DNA from 2 places in the Rothia sp. LK2492 genome. Region 2 is predicted to be linked to the other one. Evidence: predicted binding sites of a transcription regulator. Region 2 holds the regulator's gene; the other holds the start of a gene.
What was found. The regulator LexA, encoded in region 2, represses DNA repair genes until DNA is damaged. The targets are predictions, from matches to a motif close to TCGAACANNTGTTCGA.
Positions count from the first base shown of each region.

Region 1: the regulator LexA is predicted to act here: its motif matches at 3,156-3,171, upstream of VVR27_RS05805 (tyramine oxidase subunit B).

Region 1 covers NZ_JAYWLX010000004.1:50,701-57,854, forward strand. Annotated here, with positions in the region: gene VVR27_RS05790 (hypothetical protein) at 1-865, shown strand, start outside; gene VVR27_RS05795 (response regulator) at 884-1,546, opposite strand; gene VVR27_RS05800 (sensor histidine kinase) at 1,587-2,825, opposite strand; gene VVR27_RS05805 (tyramine oxidase subunit B) at 3,353-4,537, shown strand; gene VVR27_RS05810 (M13 family metallopeptidase) at 4,622-6,601, opposite strand; gene VVR27_RS05815 (MDR family MFS transporter) at 6,842-7,154, shown strand, end outside.
Region 2 covers NZ_JAYWLX010000002.1:342,557-349,710, reverse strand. Annotated here, with positions in the region: gene hisB (imidazoleglycerol-phosphate dehydratase HisB) at 1-165, opposite strand, end outside; gene VVR27_RS03745 (histidinol-phosphate transaminase) at 199-1,308, opposite strand; gene VVR27_RS03740 (LysM peptidoglycan-binding domain-containing protein) at 1,346-1,954, opposite strand; gene lexA (transcriptional repressor LexA) at 2,174-2,887, shown strand; gene VVR27_RS03730 (ATP-dependent DNA helicase) at 2,959-4,992, opposite strand; gene hflX (GTPase HflX) at 4,992-6,593, opposite strand; gene VVR27_RS03720 (class I SAM-dependent methyltransferase) at 6,784-7,154, shown strand, end outside.

The sequences.
Region 1 (7,154 bases), on a different contig from region 2:
AGAGCATACTTTTATAACTATCGGCTGGCCTGCTACCGCTAGCAAAAACTATGCAGAAGCCGTGACAGCAGCGACAGAGCAGACCAACCAAAGTGTTGGTAACCAGCCGCTACTGACTAAGCAGGACAATGATCAGCAGGCGGGGTCAGCGTCCTTTGTGCTCAGCCCAGCAAATGCACAGGCTTGGGTGCAGTACTTTATGCAAACTCTCGATGAAAAGGCTGAGACTGCCAGTGCTCAAGCTACAGTGGCTATTGTTGCTCCTGAAACTGTGGTTCAGAGCTTTCCCGAGCCTGCTGAACCCTCTGCATTTCAGGTAGCGGAAGTGACCGCTAACCTCCAGCGCTACCAGCAGGGCTCAACAGAGCACATCATTATCACAGGCCCGGAGCCAGCAACCAAGGCGGGGAGCCTTGAAACCTTTGTGGCCATGTGTTTGCTTATGAACCCAGCGAATCCTCTCGTAGCATCATGGCTACCTGCCGGGATTAACCTTCAGCCGATGCGCGCATTGATTGAAGGCAAACCACACATCATCTGGAGCTTCAGCGGAGACAACGATGAAAGCAAAGAGACATTAGAAATTCTAGGGAGCGTGGCGCAAGCTATCGTCAATATTCCTGAAACTTATAGCGAGACGGAATTTGAGCAGGTCAAAAAATTTGCGTTCAGCAATCTTAGCCGCTCGCATCTGGCACCCGACGATTTAGCGAGATTCTTAGCGCAGTACAGCGTGATGGGTTGGGGTGTTGACGCTTTGCTAGATATGCACCGCATCGACAGCCTTAGCTTGGAAGATCTTGCCCCAGCCTTTGCTGGACTCGTCTACCCTATCGGGGCTGTGCTAGGAATCGATCTCGGCTAAAAATAGCAAAGCTATGGGTTACCAGGTTTTTAGGTTGATTAGGTTGTATTCAATAGCTTTAACTAGAATCTGAACCCTATCGCGCACCTGCATTTTTTCCATAATTTTCACAAAACGCGCTTTAATGGTGGATTCAGTAACGAAAAGTTCTGCGGCCATCTCTTTATTATTTAGACCGCGCGCGAGAAGCTCAATGACCTCTATTTCTTTCGCGGTAAGAACTGACATGAGTTCTTCGTCGGGAGAAATTTCGGCAGGAACTGACTGCTCAAGCCCTTGCACCACATAGCGGGTAACCTCGGGGGACAGTATTGATCCTCCGTCATGAACGGTGTGGATTGCGCTGGTGACCTCTTCGGGGCGGGAGTCCTTTACCAAGTACCCCGAGGCACCTGCCCGCAAGAGTTCAACAACATAGCGATCAGTTGCAAAGGTGCTCAGCCCCAATATTCGTATGTTGGGGAAAGAATGATGAATATACTGGGTTGCCTCGACACCGTCCATCAGAGGCATCTGCATATCCATCAAAATTACATCTGGCTGTAGGGCCCTTGCCTGTGAAATTGCCAGCTTGCCATTTGAAGCTTCCCCCACCACTTCCAGGCTTTCATCGGAGGAAAGATAATCCTTCAAAATATTACGAATAAGGGATTCATCATCTACGAGGAGGACTTTAACCATCAATGGTTCCTTCACTGTCTGTACAAGCTAGAGCGGCAGCTTAAAAAGCTTTGGTCACTGTTTTAGGCAGGGGAAGGCTCACCTGAATCTTCCACACACCGTGGTCATTTTGATAAGACGATGTTCCACCCAAATCATGAAACCTAGCCTTCAATGATTCTAACCCGGTCAAAGATGAAGAAACGGGTTCGTTATGAGAGATGACGTTCTCTGAGGATAGCGTGACGTTACGCTGACCCACTGTGAGGTCAATTTTTACAGATCCCTCAGGGGAACCATGCTTGAGAACATTGGTCCCTATCTCACGAGCTGTACGTCTTAGCGCCTGTCGAGATACCAAAGGAATAAGGCTTACATCCCCATCAGCGGTCAGCGTAACAGTAAAGCCTGCATTTTCTAGGGCATCAGATATTTTATGTAAATCGTAAGTCAGGGCTAGAGCCGATGTGGTTTCCCCTGAAAGAGAGGCGTCGCCCAGCAGCAAATTCTCTTCCGCCTGGGGAGCGCTGGGTAGCTCGGCGTTCAGTGAGTCATTTTTCTCGGATTTAAGGACAGTCACTAGTTTGCGGAGGTCCTCGAGCGCCTGGCTCGCAGAGTTCCCGATCCCAGTCAGGATAGCGGCGGTGCTCTCTGGGTCCTTAACAAACTGCGCACGCCGAGCCTGCATAGCAATAACAGTGACCTCGTGAGCGACAATATCATGCAGTTCATAGGCAAGGCGGGTGCGTTCCTCATTCCGTGCCTGGAGCTGGGCTTCCTGGACGGAGATAATCTTCTGCTGGTCTCTTTCCCGTTGAAGCCGGAACCTTCTGAGTACTAGCCCTGTGATGTATGAAAAAACTGCTAATGAGGTTGTTATGAACTGAGTATCCAATGTATTTGAACCCCAACCCGGATACACAACAAAAACACACAGGACAATACCGAATGCCACGACCTGACGTTTTGTAGCCAGGTAAGCGCAATACACAGGTACCAGAATTGACGCCGATGAGAACCCAGCCCAGACGAAACTGGAATCGTTATAAAGTACCGTGATGTTGGCAAGAGAAAAATACCAGCCATAAATGCCGGGCATGAGCCCGAATCCCATCAAAAAAACGGGCAGATAAGCAATTGCAACAGCCCATACACGATTCTGCGTATCTGTATTTTCATAGACTCCCGAAGATAAATCGACCGCAATAAAAATAAATACCAGGCAGATAAGCAGCGCCCTCAGGTAAGGGCCAAGGGGAAACCACTTCTTACTGGAAACACTAGTGAGGCTCGTCGTCATGGGTTTATGCTATCAACCCTCGTGCAGTGCTACCTCGAAATGTATGAGGGTTAGTTACATATTCCTGACTTGCAAAGCCAATGAAAGAAAGTAGGAGACATGCTAGATGCTGAGGCAGAGGAAGCGTGGGTATCCTCAATATCCTGCGGCAAAGTAGTAGCATGCGCAGGCGAAAAGCCGAGGGTAAGAGCTGAGACGATAGAGGTAACTGCCAGTACCTTACGGATATTCTTCATGGTTTGGAGTCCTTAGTGGTGTGAGTCAAACTGTTGTTCCGTTATCTATTGTGAAATAACGAGTCCCGCTAGCACCTATACAAAAGTTCAGAGGTGGAATACTTGTTTTTATACTTAAGTTCAATATCTGTAGATTCCGCCTTCTGCACCTAACAAGCAATCTCTGCTCGCATACCTCTACGACCAGAAGGTGAGTGGTCGCTGTGCCTAGAAACTCTCTTATCTCCCGCTTTCAAAGATGGTAGATTAAGTCGTCTAAATCTTTACCACACAATCACGAGGTGCCCCCGCTTGCCCACTAACGATGCTTACCTCAAAGCAGCCGTCGATGCTGAACTGAACCCCGGCTACCCCGCAGCAGAGTTCCGTTATCTCAGCGAAACCGACATGATTGCAGCCGGCGTTGAAGATGTCACCGCCTGTATCGATGCCATGGAAGAAACCCTGGCGTTACACGCCCGCGGCGACTACCGCATGGCAGGTCACCTGGGTGAATCCCACGGTTCCAAGGTGCAGTTCCCTATCAATCCCATGCACGAGGGTATGCCCGCGGACGGCCCCGACCGCCGTTTTGTCACCATGCCCGCCTACCTGGGCGGCTCCTTCCGCATGACCGGCGTGAAGTCTTACGGCTCTAATGTGAGTAACCGCGAGCAGGGTCTACCCCGCTCCATCCTCATGCTGGCCCTGCACCACACCGTCACTGGTGCCCCTCTTGCTTACATGAGCGCCAACCTGCTCTCTGCCTACCGCACCGGTTGCACCTCCGGCGTCGGCGCCCGCCACTACGCCCCTAAAAACGCTAAGGTGCTCGGTCTGCTGGGCCCCGGCGTCATTGCCAAGGCAACCGTAGCTGCCCTGATCGATGCCCGACCCACCGTGGAGCACATTAAGGTGCTGGGGCGCAGCACCAAGGGTATTGATAGCTTCATCGAATGGGTGCAGGATAAGTACCCCACCAAAACTGTGGAAGTGGTTGAGGAACTGGAGCAGGTTGTGCGCGATTCTGACATCGTTACCTTCTGCACCTCCATTCACGTGGGCGACCCCGAAACCTACCCCACCGTGCGCCGCGAATGGGTCAAGCCCGGCGCTTTCTTCGCCATGCCCGCTGCCTGCAACTTGGATGAAGGGATGTTTGAAGACGACGTGCGTCTACTGGTCGATAACGCCGGCATGTACGACGCTTGGGCTGAAGAAACCGAACCCGGAGCCTCCCATAACTATGTCTCAATCATTGGTTGTAAGTTCAACGACCGCGTGCACAACGGCCTGATCCCTGCCGAGCGTCTGCGCGATTTGGGTGAGGCACTCAATCACCCCGAGCCGCAGGATGATGAAGAGAAAATTACCGTCTACTCCGTGGGTGGCATGCCTATTGAGGATGTCGCCTGGGGTACTGTGGTCTACCGCAACGCCGTGCGCAAGGGCGTTGGCACCGTGCTGAACCTCTGGGACGCACCCGCTATGGCATAGCCTGCCCTCGCTTTTAAGGTGAAAGGACGCCGCACAGTTAGTGTGCGGCGTCCTTAGATTTATATCAGCAGAAGCGTCGGTTCGCTACCAGATGCGCACGCGATCCTCGGGTGCCAGGTAAAGCTTGGCGTCCGGCTGAACATCAAAGGCGGTGTAGAACTCATCGATGTTGCGCACGACGCCGTTGACGCGGAACTTCTCGGGGGAGTGGGGGTCCACTGCCAAGAACATCTCGGCAGTTTGGGGGCGAGTCTTCATGCGCCATGCTTGCGCCCAGGAGTAGAAAACCCGCTGGGTAGCGCTCATGCCGTCCATCTCGGGGGCGGTTTCAAGGGTCAGCCCCTGGCGTTCCAGAGCAATCTTATATGCCTTAAGGGCTATAGAAAGACCGCCCAGGTCACCAATGTTTTCACCCAGGGTCAGCTCACCGTTGACCTTAAACTTCTCAGCATCTAGGCCATCCGGGGTGTAAGCGTTGTACTGGTCCACCAGGGTAGCAGTGCGCTGGGTGAACTCCTCGCGGTCAGCATCGGTCCACCAATTATTCAGTGCACCGGTGCCATCATACTTAGAGCCCTGGTCATCAAAACCGTGGCCTATCTCGTGGCCAATCACGCCGCCAATAGCACCGTAATTGACCGCATCGTCAGCCTCGGGATCAAAGTAGGGCGGCTGCAGAATCGCTGCCGGGAAGACAATCTCATTAGCCGGGGGCATGTAGTAGGCATTGACGGTCTGCGGAGTCATCAGCCACTCAGTCTTATCCACCGGCTGACCAATGCGACCCAATTGGAACTCGTGCTCAAAGAAAGCAGAGCGGCGCAGGTTCTCAAAGAGATCATCGGTCAGGCTCAGCTCTGAGTAATCACGCCACTTATCGGGGTAACCTATCTTGGTGACGAACTTGCCCAGCTTCTCTAGAGCGCGCTCGCGGGTCTCATTGGTCATCCAGTCCAGGTCAGTAATCGACCGACGGTAGGCCTCTAGCAGGTCGTCCACCAGGGCCAGCATTTTCTCTTTATGAGCCGGCGGGAAGTGAACGGCAACGTACTCCTTGCCAACCTCCTCACCCAGGGCGTTCTCAACCAGGCCAACGCCGCGCTTCCAGCGGTCACGCAGTTCTTCAGAACCAGAGAGCGTGCGACCGTAGAAATCGAAGTTCTCTTCAACAACCGCTTCGGTCAGGTAAGGAGCGCGGCTGTGCGCCATGTGCCAGATGTACCAGAGCTTCCAGATGAAGAGCGGCTCGCTAGTCCACATCTGTGCAACTGCCTTAAAGTAGGAGGGCTGGCTGACGATTACAGTGCCCCACTGCTCGGTGGAGGAACCCATGGCATCAATCCAGACGCTAAACGGGAAGCCGGGGAACGTGGTGTCCAGGTCAGCGGCAGCTACGGGATTGTAACGCAGGTCAGCGTTACGGTTCTTGACGTTATCCCAGTGGTGGGAGGCCAGCAGGGTCTCGTGCGCCATGACCGCCTGAGCAGCGTCCTGGGGGCTGAGACCAAAGGGTTCGGCCAGACCGGTCAGCTCAAACATGCGGCCCATGTGAGCGGTGTAGGCGTCGCGCAGTTCAGCGTACTTTTCATCGCGGTAGTAAGACTCATCGGGTAGGCCCAGCCCGGTCTGCGCCAGGTAGACCACGTACTTCTCGGGGTCCTTGGCATCGATGCTGGTGTACCAGCCGAAGGCGGAGCCGTGGCCCGCCTTGGCGTCCAACTCACCCATGACCCTGACGAAAGCCTCGGGGGTGGCAACCTCAAGCACCGGCTGCACCTCGGCCAGCAGGGGATCTACCCCGCCCGCCTCAATCTTCTCAGTGTCCATAAAGGAGTTATAAAGGGCGCCAATTCGTGAAGAGGGCTCATCAGCAGCGAACTTCTCAACGATGGTGCGTACATTCTTCTCTGCCTCATCGCGCAGCGTGTACATGCCGCCGTCACGTGAACGATCAGCGGGGATCTCGTGGGAGTCGTACCAGGTGCCGTTAACATGGCGGAAGAAGTCATCGCCGGGGGCAATCTCTGGGTTTAGGAAGCTGGTGTCAATACCGGAATGTGTCATAACCCCCAGTTTAGGGCGGCAGAGCGTAGCCAGGCGGCTTGTTACTCACCGTTTGGCTGTCAGCGTGAGTGGCACACCCTGCTTTTACAGTCAGTGCCACCCCTAAAAACAATTCCCCCAAAGGGGTCAAAAAGAGAGAGTATTTAACCTATTGCGGTCGAAAATTTTCCAGGTGAAAAGCGAGCACTGTGAGCAAGACCCACTTATGCGCTCGCTCTAAAGGCTGTAACCTTTAGCCTTATGTCTTCTACGCATCCACCATCACCCACTCCTGAGACAGGCGCTCAAAAAGCGGTTAATTCCGCCCCGCCTACCGCATCGATGCCGGTAGCGCGCAAGCTGGAAAAAGCTGAGTTCCTGCTACTTGCCATTATGGTCATCGCTGGTTTCGTTCTCATTTTGAACGAAACCCTTCTCGGCGTTGCGCTACCTGAAATCATGCGAGACCTCAACATTACCGCTTCCACCGCCCAGTGGACTTCCACCGGTTTCATGCTGACTATGGCAGTAGTGACCCCGGCGTCGGGCTTCATTATTTCCCGCTTCTCTATTC
Region 2 (7,154 bases):
AAGTGCGGTCAGCATGTGGTCATAGAAGGGTACGCCGGTGTCGATGTCTGACACTCCGGTACCGTCCAGATTGATCTCGACGCTGACCGATGATTCACTGGTCTTGCGCTCCATCTTTGCAATGCGGGGGCCTAGCCCAGTTGATGTTTGGTGGGGTACTGCCATGTCTACCTCAATGTATGGTGTGGTCAAGAAAAATTATCGCTCGAATGTCTCGATGTATGCCGTCATATGCTCTAAGAATGCACTGGTTTCTGCCTCTGTTCCGGCGGTGACGCGCAGGTAGCCGGGTATACCGTTATCGCGTACCAGAACGCCGGCATCCAGCAAGTACTGCCAGGCAGCTTTCTCATCCTTCAACCCACCAAAAAAGACAAAGTTTGAGTCTGATACGGCGGGCTTAAGACCTAAGCCGACCAGGTGATCTACGATGCGGTCGCGCTGTGCCCGAATATCATCAACATTAGCCAGGAGTTGCTGGCGGTGCCGAAGCGCAGCTACAGCCGTCGCCTGGGTGACCGCCGAAAGGTGGTAGGGCAGACGAACGAGGCGGACAGCATCACAAACTGCGGGAGCCGCGGCGAAATACCCAAGACGAGCACCTGCTAGGGCAAATGCTTTGCTCATAGTTCGGGTAACAATTAGGTTGGGGCGCCCGGAGAGTAGGTTCAAAGCATTTCGGGAGCGGTCTTGGGCGAATTCAGCGTAGGCCTCATCGACCACTACGATGCCGTTATAAGCGGCAACCGCCTCATAGACAGCGTCAATCACGCCAAGTTCAAGACCGGTGCCAGTGGGGTTATTAGGTGAGCAGAGGATGACGATGTTGGGTCGATGCTCCTGAATCTGATCAAGGGCCGACTCGGTGGATAAGGAATAGTCCTCAGCCCTGTAGCCGGCAATAAAAGTAGTGTTGGTGCCGTCCGCGAGGAGGGGGTACATAGAGTAGGTGGGCACAAAGCTCATGACGCTTCGCCCGGGGCCGCCAAAGACCTGCATGATTTGCTGCAAAATTTCGTTGGAGCCATTTGCTGCCCAAAGATTCTCTGCGGTCAGACCGTGACCAAGGTAGCTCGCTAATTCCTGGCGCAGCGATGAGAATTCGCGATCGGGGTAGCGGTTGAGCGTGAGGGCTGCAGCAGCTACATCGCGACTAATCGCCTCTACAACCTCACCGGGCATGGGATGGGTGTTCTCATTGACGTTGAGAGTCACGGGCACATCAATCATGGGCGCACCGTAGGGTGAACGGCCCCGCAGATCATCGCGCAGAGGGAGGGCAGAGAGAGAGTCCATAGAATTAGTCACCCCACCAGTCTAGCCGCGCTAGCTCATATCGAACATTTTATTTCGAAGTGTAGACCGGTACCTCAAGCACCTGGCCAGGCTCAACCCGGGCAGTACTCAAATCATTGATTTGCATAATGTGGTTGATGACGTCTCGATTGTCCTGGCCCGGGGCAACTTTTGCGGCAATGGACCAGAGTGAGTCACCGTGCATAACCGTCATGGTAGAAATAACCTGAGTTGCCATTTCTCCGGTCGAGCTCTTCGCTTCGCCCGGGCTGATGAAAGTCAAGGCTCCCAGCACGATGAGGACAGCAAGAGTCAGCGCAGGGATGCCGCGGAACACTAAGCGACCCTTACGTGTTAAACGCACGGCTCCTCCTAGAAAACCACGCTTCTTCTGTTTGCTTACTCCCTGAGAAGTCTGTGCTGCAGAAACTGGGGCAAGGAGCTGCCCCTGCTGGGCCGGTCGAGTTACCGCAGTGTGAGCACCCTGGTGGCGTCTGAAAGTTCCAGGTTCAACGGTACGAATTCGATACTGGGGGGTGGTGAAAGTCGAGTTAGTTTTTGCTCGGGAATGCTGGGCGTCAGCCTGTGCCTGCAATGAGTTGAGGGGCTTCTTCGAAGAAGCAGGAGCCATAAAATCCGGTAGGGCGATAGCGCTCATTTGTCCTTCTCCTAACGACTGCTCAAACATTCAACCCGTGGTCGAATGAATGTTCTAAAAAATCTAGTACTTATGTTCTATCAGAAAAATCGAACATAGTCGAGAAAAATTAGAACAAATGTTTGAATAAACTGTTTTGGTGGCATACTCTTAGAAGACCACCTAGATCAGTAGACAACAGGTGGCTGACATTTTAGGACCAACAGAGACGAGCACACCGTGAGCGAACGCACCCAGCACACTCCGGCCAGCCCTAGAAATAAGGGATCTCGCCCGCTTACTGCCCGCCAGAAAAATATTCTGGAGGCCATTTCAGAGGCCATCGACGAGCACGGTTACCCGCCATCTATGCGCGAAATTGGCGACCTGGTGGGATTGGCGTCTCTTTCTTCGGTGACTCATCAGCTGACCCGTCTTGAAGAGATGGGCTACATTCGCCGTGACCCCAAACGTCCGCGCGCTATCGAGATTCTCGGTGAGGGAGAGCAGGCTGAACCAGCTGCAGAAACGTCTGTGCTACGGCTACCCCTCCTACCGACCTTCGAACAGAGCAGCGAAGACTTAGCAACGGTACCTCTGGTTGGCCGTATCGCAGCTGGCTCACCGATTGCCGCCGAACAATCAATCGAAGACGTCATGACCCTGCCCCGTCAGCTGGTGGGAAACGGCGACCTCTTCATGCTAAGGGTCAAGGGCGACTCCATGGTTGACGCCGCTATCTGTGACGGTGACTGGGTCGTAGTCCGCACCCAAAATACCGCTCAAAATGGTGACATCGTTGCAGCCCTCTTAGAAGACGAGGCCACGGTCAAAACCTTCCGCCAGCGTGACGGTCACACCTGGCTTCTGCCCCAGAACACCCAGTATGAACCAATCCTGGGTGACCGAGCCACCATCATGGGTAAGGTCGTTTCGGTTCTGCGCAGCCTCTAACGCACTGAGTACCATCTCATACAAAAAGGGCTAGGTCATGCTGACCTAGCCCTTTTTATATACCCCTACCCTTAGTGGGTCTCAACAGTCTGCGCCAGACGCTCTAAGGCGCCCAGCACCACGTCCTTATTCTGGGTAACCCAAAAAGGCGGCAGCGTTTTTACCAGATAACTACCGTACCGCTGGGTAGCAATTCTCGAATCTAGAACCGCAACAACACCGCGGTCGTTGACTGAGCGCACCAGACGTCCAGCACCCTGAGCCATACGAACAGCCGCGTGAGTGGCTGATACCGCCATAAAACCGTTACCGCCGTTCTGGGCGACAGCACGAGAACGTGCCTGTGAAAGCGGGTCATCCGGCCGAGGGAAGGGGATACGATCCATAATGACCAGGCGGCAGGAATCCCCCGGGGCGTCCACTCCCTGCCACAGGCTCATGGTTCCAAAGAGGCAGGAATTTGTATCTTCCACAAATTCCTTAACCAGTGCTCGCAGAGATGATTCTCCCTGTAAGAGGATGTTGAGGTCAGTTCGCTCACGCACGTATTCGGCGGCAAGTTCAGCACCTCGTTTAGAAGAAAAGAGGCCCAGCGCACCGCCGCCGGAGGCAACCACCAGCTCAACGATGCGGTCCAGCTGTTCTGTTGATACCCCACGTCCGGGCTTGGGTAGGTCTGATGCTAGGTAGAGAACCCCCTGTTTGGGGTAGTTGAAGGGCGAACCCACATCGATAGCGTCCCAGCGCGGTGCGCCTGAACCCATCAGACCCAGGGCGCCAGCTGTTGCTTCGAAGGACTCCCCCAGTGCCAGCGTTGCCGAGGTGAGCACCACGGTGCGACCGTCAAAGAGACCTTCACGCAGGTAACCCGCAACCGAAATAGGGGCGATATTGAGGGTTGCAGGATCATCATCGGAGGCCGCCACGTAACCACGCCCCGGCTCCCACGAGCCTTGGCGGGACACCCAAATTACCTGGTGTTGAGGGTCTGCCTGCAGCATTTTCTCGGCGGTGTCGTGTACCTCGGTGAGGCTAGCCCGCGTCATCTGCCGGCCAGCATCGGCATCCTTTTCACCCGCCTTGGTATCAGTCAGCGCAGAACGAGCGGCATCGCGCACCTGCTCCATGGCCGCAGCGACGCGGTCAGGCAACCCTCTGGCCATCAGTTCAGCAGGTACGCCATTGAGAGCATCATCCAGTTTCAGAGCTGCTTGTTCTAAGGCTTTGTGATCGGCTGTGGTGTGTTTGCGGATGCTGCGAGCAACCTTGCTGACCATGAGAGGTGAAAGCCCGCCGGTCACCGCACCGGTCACTCGGTCCGCGAGTTCGTGAGCCTCGTCGATAATAACAACCTCGTGTTCAGGCAGAACGTTGACGCCCTCAAAAGCGTTGATCGCCAAGAGCGCGTGGTTGGTGATGACGATATCTGCATCGGCTGCCTGGGTGCGGGCATTTTCGCTAAAGCATTCCTCAATGAGGGGGCACTTACGTCCCAGACATTCCGAGGCTGTTACTGAAACCTGCCGCCAGGCGCGGTCACTGACACCGGGAAGCAGCTCATCGCGGTCGCCGGTATCGGTGGTCTGCACCCAGGAGCGCAGGCGGAGGATCTCTTCACCCAGTTTGCCGGTAGCGCCAGTGGCAGCATCCATTTCGAAAAGGGTGTCACCGTCGTCCTCAGGGTAGCCGCCTTCAACCTTGTGCAGGCAGGCATAGTTATTGCGGCCCTTGAGGATGGCTACATCAGTTTCGTGTTCGGGCTGATCCCCCAGCGCCTCGAGAAGGCGCGGGATATCTCGGTGTACAATCTGGGACTGTAGCGCCAGAGTAGCGGTGGCAACGATGATGGGTTTCTCGCTGTGCTGGGCCGAAACAATGGCAGGGACCAGGTACCCCAAGGACTTACCCGTGCCGGTTCCCGCCTGAACCAGCAGATGCTTTTCAGTTTCCAGCGAGCGGGCAACGTGTGCTGCCATGGTGCGCTGGCCGTCCCGTTTTTGGCCTCCGCTGCGCTCAACCACTGTGTCAAGAAGTTCTAAAGCAGGTTTAGCACCGGGCAGGGTTTCTAGTTCCTGCCCGGTAGGTGCACTGACGATTTCACTCATTAACGGATGGTTTCGACGGCGCCAGCAGCCACCGCCTCATCGATTTCGAGCTGCAGAATTTCAAAGAGGTCATCATCTAGAACAAACTCCGATAGTTCTGAGGCAACCTCATCGCGCACTAGCGCTTGAACGTAGGTTCCATCAGAGACAAAGGCAGTGCGCAGGATTTCGGCGTCCCACTGATGCAGACGGGAAACAATCTCACCGTGGGAATAGGGCACCAGCAGGTTTAGTTCGATGGAGGGGCGAGGAATGGTGTCAGCAATTTTCTGCTGTAGCTCCTCAATCCCTTCACCGGTACGGGCAGAGACCACCACGTGGTTAGGTTCGCGCTGACGCAGGCGTTCAACTACGTAGGGGTCCGCAGCATCAACCTTGTTGAGCACGATAATCTCAGGAATATTCTGAGCCTCAACCTCTGTAATAACTTCACGCACCGAGTGAATCTGCCCCTCGGGATCAGGGTGGGACACATCGACCACGTGCACAATCACATCAGCATCCGCCACCTCTTCGAGGGTGGAGCGGAAGGCCTCTACCAGCTGAGTGGGCAGTGAGCGTACAAAACCCACGGTGTCAGAGAGGGTGTAGCCAACCCCGTCCGGGGTTTGCGCCTTACGCACAGTGGGATCAAGGGTAGCAAAGAGAGCGTTTTCAACCAGCACGCCAGCGTCCGTTAGGCGGTTAAGAAGCGAGGATTTACCGGCGTTGGTGTAGCCGGCAATAGTCACCGAGGGCACCCGGTTTCGCTTGCGGTTAAGACGCTTGGTTTCGCGGGCCGGTGCCATCGCAGCGATTTCGCGCTTGAGCTTAGCCATGCGGGCACGCAGGCGGCGGCGGTCCAGCTCAATCTTGGTTTCACCGGGGCCACGTGAACCAATACCTTCACCACCGGCAGCACGGCCACCGGCCTGGCGAGAAAGGGAAGCACCCCAACCGCGCAGACGTGGCAGCATGTACTCCAGCTGAGCGAGCTCAACCTGTGCTTTACCTTCACGGGACTTAGCGTGCTGGGCAAAGATATCCAGAATCAAAGCGGTTCTGTCGATGACCTTAACCTTGACGATATCTTCAATAGCACGACGCTGGGACGGGGCCAGCTCGGCGTCCACAATGACTGTATCGGCACCCGTCGATTCAACGATATCTTTGAGTTCAAGTACTTTACCGGAGCCCAAGAAAGTACCGGGATCCGGCTTGAGGCGGCGCTGTACCAGGCCGTCTAGAACCTCAGAACCAGCGGTCTCAGCCAATGCGGCGAGCTCTCGCAGAGAGTTCTCTGCCTCAGCCAAGGTGCCTTCACTCCAGACACCTGCTAGCACCACGCGTTCGAGGCGTAGCTGGCGGTATTCGACTTCAGTGACATCCTCAAGCTCGGTAGACAGACCGGCCACGCGGCGTAGCGCACGGCGTTCTTCAAGATCCTGCTGTTCGCCATCGTAGGAGGAGTGTTCGCTCTGGTTGTTGGAAAGCTCGCGAGCGCGTTCGCCCAGCACGTTACCGCTGCTTTCTGCCCTACCTAGCACCTTGTCAACGGTGAGGCGGAGCTGCTCATCAGATGGCAGATGTGCGGTCTGGCTGGGGTTTGCGTTTTCGGTCATAGTGCCTTTCTCAGGTTTAGAAACTGTGTTCTATTCTACCGGGGTGAGAGCGCTAGGGGCAGTGGGTGCGGGCTAAAAGGTGGGGGTGTTCTTTGGTGGCTTAAGCCCCGTGCCTACCGGGTATCGTATTGTTCTCACCAGAAAGTCTCACCGTCTACCTGGTGGGCTGGGTGGCGTAAAATAGTGGTCTATGAGTTCAGCACACTATTTTTCTGAAAACCCCACCGGCGACTTCACCCCCAAGCCTCTCTCTGTTGAGCTGGCAGGGCAGAAAGTCACTGTGATGACAGCGGGCGGTATTTTCAGCCCCGGTGGCGTCGATAAGGGTACCAAGATTTTGCTGGACGAGGCTCCCGAACCTACCGGCCACCACCTCCTGGATATTGGGTGTGGTTGGGGCCCCATTACCCTTACCCTAGCGATGCGGGCACCAGCAGCTGCGGTCTATGGCGTTGATGTGAACTCTCGTTCAGCCCAACTCACCGAGATGAATGCAGCTAGGCTGGGGCTGTCCAATGTGACGGTGGGTAGCCCTGAGTCATTACCCGAGGATCTCACCTT